Bdellovibrio bacteriovorus: one gene and its partner. The main gene of each other region encodes a partner of the protein of the gene in region 2 in a complex. Links are inferred from orthologs where the notes say so. Each region holds a gene or a part of one and is shown on either strand. Other genes may lie near its edges. The genes, in order: tsaB and tsaD.

Region 1 (3,321 bases), 720 kb from region 2 along the record:
TGGGCGAAGAAGCAAAAACTCCGGTAGTAGGCGATGTTACCGCGGCAAGTCCGGCTTACGTGGCGGGTTTCCGATCGGGCGATAAAATCATTTCGATCAATCAAAAGCCCATCAATACGTGGGAAGATATTCAACGCAGCCTTTCGTTAAAAGAAAAACAAGACCTCCTCTTGGACGTTCAAGTGCAAAGGGAAAATGGCACAGAAACTTCCAAAGTTTCTATGACGGCTAAAGCCGAACCAAGTCAAAATCCCTTAAGCAGTTATGATTACGTTGCTAATATTGAAGGTCTGAATCCGTATTCGTTGGGAACGACTATAGGTGTCCTGGATTCTTCGCCGTTAAAGGCTTTAGGAATGAAAACTGGTGACACTATCACCTCGATCAACGGACAGAAAGTCACTTTCTGGCGTCAACTTGATGCCGTTCTTGCCGCTCAAAACGCCAAAGAACCTCTCAGCCTTGAGGTTATGGGCAAGCGCGAAAACGAGCCCTCGAATAAACCGATGACAGTGACTATGGCGGCTTTATCTAGCATTCCAAGTTATTCACTTAAAAACTTGGGCCTAGAAAGTTCCGAGCTTTACCTAAGCAAAGTGATGGACGATTCTCCGGCACAGGCTGCGGGGTTGCTTGCCGGGGACCGCTTGTTAGCAATTAACGGAGCGCCGTTAGCGAAATGGGAAGACGTCATCAATAGCATTAAAACTTCAGACGGAAAAAATCCGGCAAAGATCACGGTTTTACGCGATGGCAAAAATATTGATCTTGAGATCACCCCTAAGATGACCAAACAAATGCTGCCAACCGGAGTGGAAGAAAAACGTTACACCATCGGTATCGCTCCGATTGTTAATATTGCTCCTTCAGAAACAATGACCGTGTATGCCGATGGAATCGGTGCAGCGTTAGTGCGCGGAGTGCAAAAAACTTGGGAAGTATCCGTCATGACGGTGATGAGCTTTGTTCGCTTATTCCAAGGACAAATCTCTCCAAAAAATGTAGGTGGCGTGATCTCTATCGGTCAAGCGGCCAGCGAAACCTTCAAGATCGGCATTAATCCGTTCTTACAGATGATGGCAATTATTTCCGTGAATCTTTTTGTTCTAAATCTTTTGCCGATTCCTGTTCTTGACGGCGGACACTTAGTATTTTACGTCATCGAAATGGTCAAAGGAGCCCCGCTAAGCTTACGCAAAATGGAAATGGCTCAACAAGTGGGTTTAGCAATTCTTATGAGTTTAATGATTTTTGCTCTGTTTAATGATTTCACCCGACTTCTTGGTTTATGAAGGTTCTTGCATTAGAAACAAGTACGCTTGTTGGGGGCGCAGCCCTCATTATTGATGGAAAAGTTGTCGCAGAAGAAACTTCTTTGCGACAAAAAACTCATAGCGAGAACATCAATCCGTTTGTCGACTTTTGTCTAGCCAAAGCCGGATTGACCCTTGAAGACATTGATCTTTTTGCCATAGGCCAAGGTCCAGGCAGTTTTACGGGAATTCGCGTTGCCGCTAATGCCGGAAAAACTTTTTCTTACAGCTATAACAAACCTTTAGTCACCATTGATTCGCTGATGCTGATGGCGGCTCAAGCCAAGCCTCAGTCCAAAAAAGTTGTAAGCATGATCAATGCTTACAAGAATATGGTGTACATCGGAATCTTTGACGTCAGCGGTGAAGAACCGACGTATTTGAAGGGTCCTGAAGCCATTCCCGTTCGCAATTTGAAGGACTATATCCAAGAAGATTGCGTCGTTGTTGGCGATGGTTGGGACGCTTATCAAGAGTATTTTCCCGATGAACTTCGTCAAAAATTGCATCGCCAAACCGATCTGCCCGATCATCCCTTGGCAAAAACTTTGGGTCTGATGGCGGAAGCCCGTGGCCTTAAGGGACTAACTTTAGACTGGAAATCGTTTATTCCCCTTTATATTCGCGCATCTGAAGCCGAAGAGACAAAAAAAGGAATTTTAATCTCTCCGCTGAAGTAAATAAGGGCTGCACCATGGAACGCGATCTTCACAAAATGTATCTAGATTCAATCGAGAAACAATCAACCTCAGCAAGCGCTGCAGGTGTCCCAAAATTGTGGGTGGTCGGCTCTGGTAAAGGTGGCGTTGGTAAAACGTTCGTGTCTTCCTCGCTTGGTATTACACTTTCTAAGCTAGGTCACTCGGTGGTAATTCTTGATTTAGATTTAAGCGGTGCCAACATTCATACTTCGTTGGGGTTGAATCCTTCACATATGAACATTCGCCATTTCTTTGAAGGCGTTAAATCTCTTCAAGAACTTGTCATCCCGACCCACATGCCACGCATGTCCTATATCCAAGGCTTCTGGGATTCTTGGACACCGACTGATTTCTCGTTTTCGCAAATTCATACTCTTCTGCCGGAAATCAAAAAATTGCGCGCTGACTATGTCATCGTCGATTTAGGGGCCGGCGCTTTGGAAGCACACTTGGAACTTTTTAAAGCCGCGGACGAAAAATTCCTAGTTACTACTCCAGAACCGACAAGCTTAGAAAAAACTTATCGCTTTATCGAAGCTTTCGTTTGTCATTCACTCAAAGAAAATGCGACTCCGGATGCCTTTGGACAAATGATTTCCACTTTAAGAAATCACCGTCAAAGAACTTTGGAAAAGCCTTTTTCATTCCGCTCGTACCTCAAAGAGCAAACGGGCTTGAACTATGACTTCTTTGAAGCTCTTTCAAGCCGCCCCGTTCGTTTGATCATGAACTCGGCTCGCAGCCAAACCAACATTGACTTGGGTCATTCGGTAAAGAGCGTCTGCAATAAGTACTACGACCTTAGTATTGATTATGCTGGCGCCATCGAATACGACAATGCGGTGTGGCAGTCAGTGCGTGCGAGAGAACACGTCTTAGAAGCCCAACCGTTCACGGCTCTTGCGGGACAATTTTTAGGAACATGCAAACAACTTATTGATCCTGAAGAGCTTCGCGCCGTAGTATAGAACTACGATGCAAGCGACGTCTCGATATAACTATTACGAAGTCCTGGAATTAGCTGCCAATGCTCCTCAACATGAGGTGACGACAGCCTATGAGCGCGCGCGTGTCACTTATTCTGGCGAAAATCCGGCGATCTATACTATTTTCTCTGAACACGAAGCCCGCGAGCTTTTAAGTGTGATCGAAGAAGCCTATCAAGTTCTTGGAAATAAAATTCTGCGTAATATTTATGATCAACGTTTGTTAAGTGGTCGTGCTTCATTGAATGACCTGACTTACGCTTCTATCGTCGAAGCAAGCAAACAAGCTTTTCCCGAACCTAAGCCTGAAAAAACCGCAGC
Region 2 (3,314 bases):
CTAATCCAGCGGCTAAAGTTCAAATTGAAGGTCACTGTGACAACCGTGGTACTATCGAGTACAACGTAGCTCTAGGTGAGCGTCGTGCAAACGCAGTGAAAGCTTACATGGTAAGCCTTGGCGTTGCTGCTGATCGCTTAAGCGTTATCAGCTACGGTAAAGAAAAACCACTTGAGTCAGGCGACAATGAAGCTGCTTGGGCGAAAAACCGCCGCGCAAACTTCGTACCTGCTCAGTAGTCTTTTAAGCCAGAAAGGTGTGGATGAGATTCTTACAGCCAACTCTCGGAGCGATTTTACTCTCGGTGATTGTCAGCTGTCAGACTGTACCGGCACCTATTGAGGATTATTCCTTAGCACGAGCTGCCGTTGAGGCGGCTCGTTCTGTTCAGGCGGCTCGCCATTCCCCAGGATACTGGCATCAAGCTGAAGAAGCTTACCGCAAAGGTCGCATCTATTACGAAGATCGCGATTTCCAAAAAGCTAAAGAACAATTTGTAAGAGCGCGTATGGCTGCGGAAAAGGCAGAAAATTCGGCGCGACTAATCCGTCAAAGAACGGGAGACGTATTATGAAGTTAGTGATCTTGCTATCAGCTGTAGTTCTTTTTATGACGGGTTGCTTAAAAACTCGCAACGAAGTTAAAGAAGGTGAACAACGCAGTACCATGCAACAGCAGGTGGTGACTTTGCAAAGATCCAATGCGGACGTCGGCAATCGCTTTTCTGATCTGGAATCTCAAATCCGTGAATTAAATGGCCGCGTGGATGTGGTGGAAAACAATGTCGGTAAAGGCAGTGCGGGCATGGAAAACGCACTTAAAAATTCACAACAACAAAATATGGAAGTCGGTCAGCGCGTTGCCATTTTGCAAGAAGCGATGGGCAAGTTAGAGCGTGATCTTTTAGCTTTGAATGCCGAAGTCCAAGGTTTGAAAGCGGAAAAAATGGCCGCCCAAGGTCAGCAAGCCGCAAAAGCAGCACAAGCAGCACGTAAAGATTTCCATGAGCAAGGTGAGGAAGCCTTTGAAAAGAAGGATTGGAAACAAGCCATCTTGCAATACCAAAAATATCGTGATGAATACCCGAAAGGGAAAAAGTTTGCAGATTCCACTTACAAAATCGGAGTCGCATTCCAAGAGTTGGGCATGAAAGACGAAGCTAAAACTTTTTACGATGAAGTCGTAGCCAAGTTCCCAAAATCTGAAGAAGCTCGTCGTGCTCGTATCCGCCTAAAAAGCGTAGGTAAGAAATAATCAGTGATTGAAAGAGTTCTCGCCATTGAAACCAGCTGTGATGACACTTCCGTTGCGATCGTGGATCGCAGTGGCTGGGTGCATTCGGTGGTTGCGGCCTCTCAAGATTTAGAACATGAACTTTACGGGGGCATTGTTCCCGAAATCGCGGCAAGAAATCATTCCATTGCGTTGATCCCTTTAATTGAAGAAGCCTTTAAAAAAGCCGGCATGTCTTGGTCAGATATTCACGGGATTGCGGTCACGAATCGCCCGGGTTTGATCGGGGCTTTGATTGTGGGTTTGGTGACTGCTAAATCACTTTCGCAAGCTAAAAAAATTCCTTTCTTAGGTGTGAATCATCTTGAAGGCCATTTGCTGGCGCCATTTTTAAAAGACAGTCAGTATTCTCCTCCGGAAGATTTTGGTTATCCGTATGTAGGCTTAGCGATCAGTGGGGGGCACACCAGTCTTTATCAAATTAAAGGTTTAGGTGATTACAAAGTGTTAGGGGCGACAAGAGACGACGCTGCCGGGGAATGCTTTGATAAGTTTGCTAAAATGGCAGGCCTTGGTTTTCCAGGTGGTGTGCGCGTAGATCAATTAGCAAAAACCGGAAACCCGGAAGCCTTTGAATTTCCTCGCAGCATGATTCATGACGACACTTTCGATATGAGTTTTTCAGGTCTTAAAGCCTCAGGCCAAAGAATGCTTGAGCAGTTGGGTCCAGAATTGGTGCAAGAACAGTTGCCAGACTTATGCGCCTCTTTTCAAGAAGCCATCGTCGATGTTCTTATTGCCAAGTTGGACCGAGCCGCTAAAGTGTATCGCGCTAAGCGTGTGATCTTGACCGGTGGAGTCAGTGCGAATTCTCGCTTGCGTGCGCGGGCGGAAAAATGGGCGGCCGAAAAAGGTTTGACCCTGGTTGTGCCGCCGATTCGTTATTGCACCGACAATGCGGCTATGATTGGTTACGCCGGTGTATTAAGAATGGCCCAAGGGGAAACTTCGGCGATGGATTTAGGTCCTTCACCGCAAGCATTGACGACGGACTTTAAATGAGCGAATCCAGCAAGCGTTTAGCGCAAGCCTTAGACGAATTAGGAATTTTAGCCAAAAAATCTTTGGGTCAAAATTTCTTAGTCAGCGATACGGTGATTGAAAAGATCATCAATCAAGTCAAAGAATTTAAGCCCGAAGTTTTAATCGAAGTGGGGCCAGGCCCTGGGGCTTTGACTTATTTCTTGCAACAAATGAATGTGCCTTTGACCGTGATTGAACTAGATCACGTGATTGCCGAATACTGGCGTGGTAAGGGTTTGCCGGTTTTAGAAGAAGATGCTTTAAAGCTCGATTGGAATCAGTTTTATTCTGATAAAAAAACGGTTTTTGTCAGTAATCTGCCGTATCAGATTTCATCAAGCATCGTGATTGATCGTTCGATGGAAGATTACGGTATTGAGCACATGGTTTTGATGTTCCAAAAAGAAGTGGCGCAAAGAATCCGCGGGCCTGCAAAGTCGGAGCATTACGGGTTACTGAGTGTGATCGCACAAACTTTCTGGAATACCGCTTTAGTCAGCGAAGCCGGGCCCGGTGATTTTAAACCCCCTCCGCGTGTGGCTAGCCGAGTTTTATCGTTTTCAAGAATCCCGACAGAGATTAAAAAGCGTCCGCAGTTCTTAACCTTTGTTAAAACCGCCTTTGCCCAAAGACGAAAGCTTCTGAAATCAAATTTATCTGGTCTTTTAAAGCAAAAGCAGCTAACTGAAGAACAAATGGTTGGTTGGCTGGCCGACATGGGCTTTAAAGAAACCGTCCGCGCGGAAGAGCTCAGCCCTCCACAGTTTGTAGAGCTTTATAAGAAATTCGGGTTTGAATAATGAGCAACATCTTGATCATTCAAGAAAACAAAAAAGCACGATTCGATTACACGATCGTTGAAACCTTCGAAGCAGGGTTGGTGCTGACGGGCAGTGAGGTGAAATCGCTTCGTGCCAAAGATGTTGTGTTGAAAGATTCCTATATCGCCTTTCGCGGGGATGAAGCTTTTTTGCAAAATGCCCACATCGCCGAATACA

Evidence for each region.
Region 1: the proteins of tsaD (region 2) and tsaB are in contact, whole or in part, in a solved structure (PDB 4WQ4), measured with the Escherichia coli proteins. The link is inferred for Bdellovibrio bacteriovorus from one-to-one orthologs.

Annotation. Positions count from the first base shown.
Region 1 is NZ_LUKE01000001.1:1,234,503-1,237,823, forward strand. What follows is about bases 142-3,140. They hold tsaB (tRNA (adenosine(37)-N6)-threonylcarbamoyltransferase complex dimerization subunit type 1 TsaB), read left to right. Parts: upstream 142-1,288; coding sequence 1,289-1,993; downstream 1,994-3,140. Other genes in these bases: rseP (RIP metalloprotease RseP), read left to right, coding at 142-1,292; AZI86_RS06005 (P-loop NTPase), read left to right, coding at 2,008-2,982; AZI86_RS06010 (helix-turn-helix domain-containing protein), read left to right, coding at 2,990-3,140. Also shown: more of rseP, read left to right, coding at 1-141; more of AZI86_RS06010, read left to right, coding at 3,141-3,321. UniProt on the Escherichia coli protein: Required for the formation of a threonylcarbamoyl group on adenosine at position 37 (t(6)A37) in tRNAs that read codons beginning with adenine.
Region 2 is NZ_LUKE01000001.1:1,958,195-1,961,508, forward strand. The notes cover bases 286-3,277. They hold tsaD (tRNA (adenosine(37)-N6)-threonylcarbamoyltransferase complex transferase subunit TsaD), read left to right. Parts: upstream 286-1,260; coding sequence 1,261-2,295; downstream 2,296-3,277. Other genes in these bases: AZI86_RS09550 (DUF4398 domain-containing protein), read left to right, coding at 286-574; AZI86_RS09555 (tetratricopeptide repeat protein), read left to right, coding at 571-1,254; rsmA (16S rRNA (adenine(1518)-N(6)/adenine(1519)-N(6))-dimethyltransferase RsmA), read left to right, coding at 2,292-3,116; smpB (SsrA-binding protein SmpB), read left to right, coding at 3,113-3,277. Outside these bases: peptidoglycan-associated lipoprotein Pal, read left to right, coding at 1-239; more of AZI86_RS09550, read left to right, coding at 263-285; more of smpB, read left to right, coding at 3,278-3,314.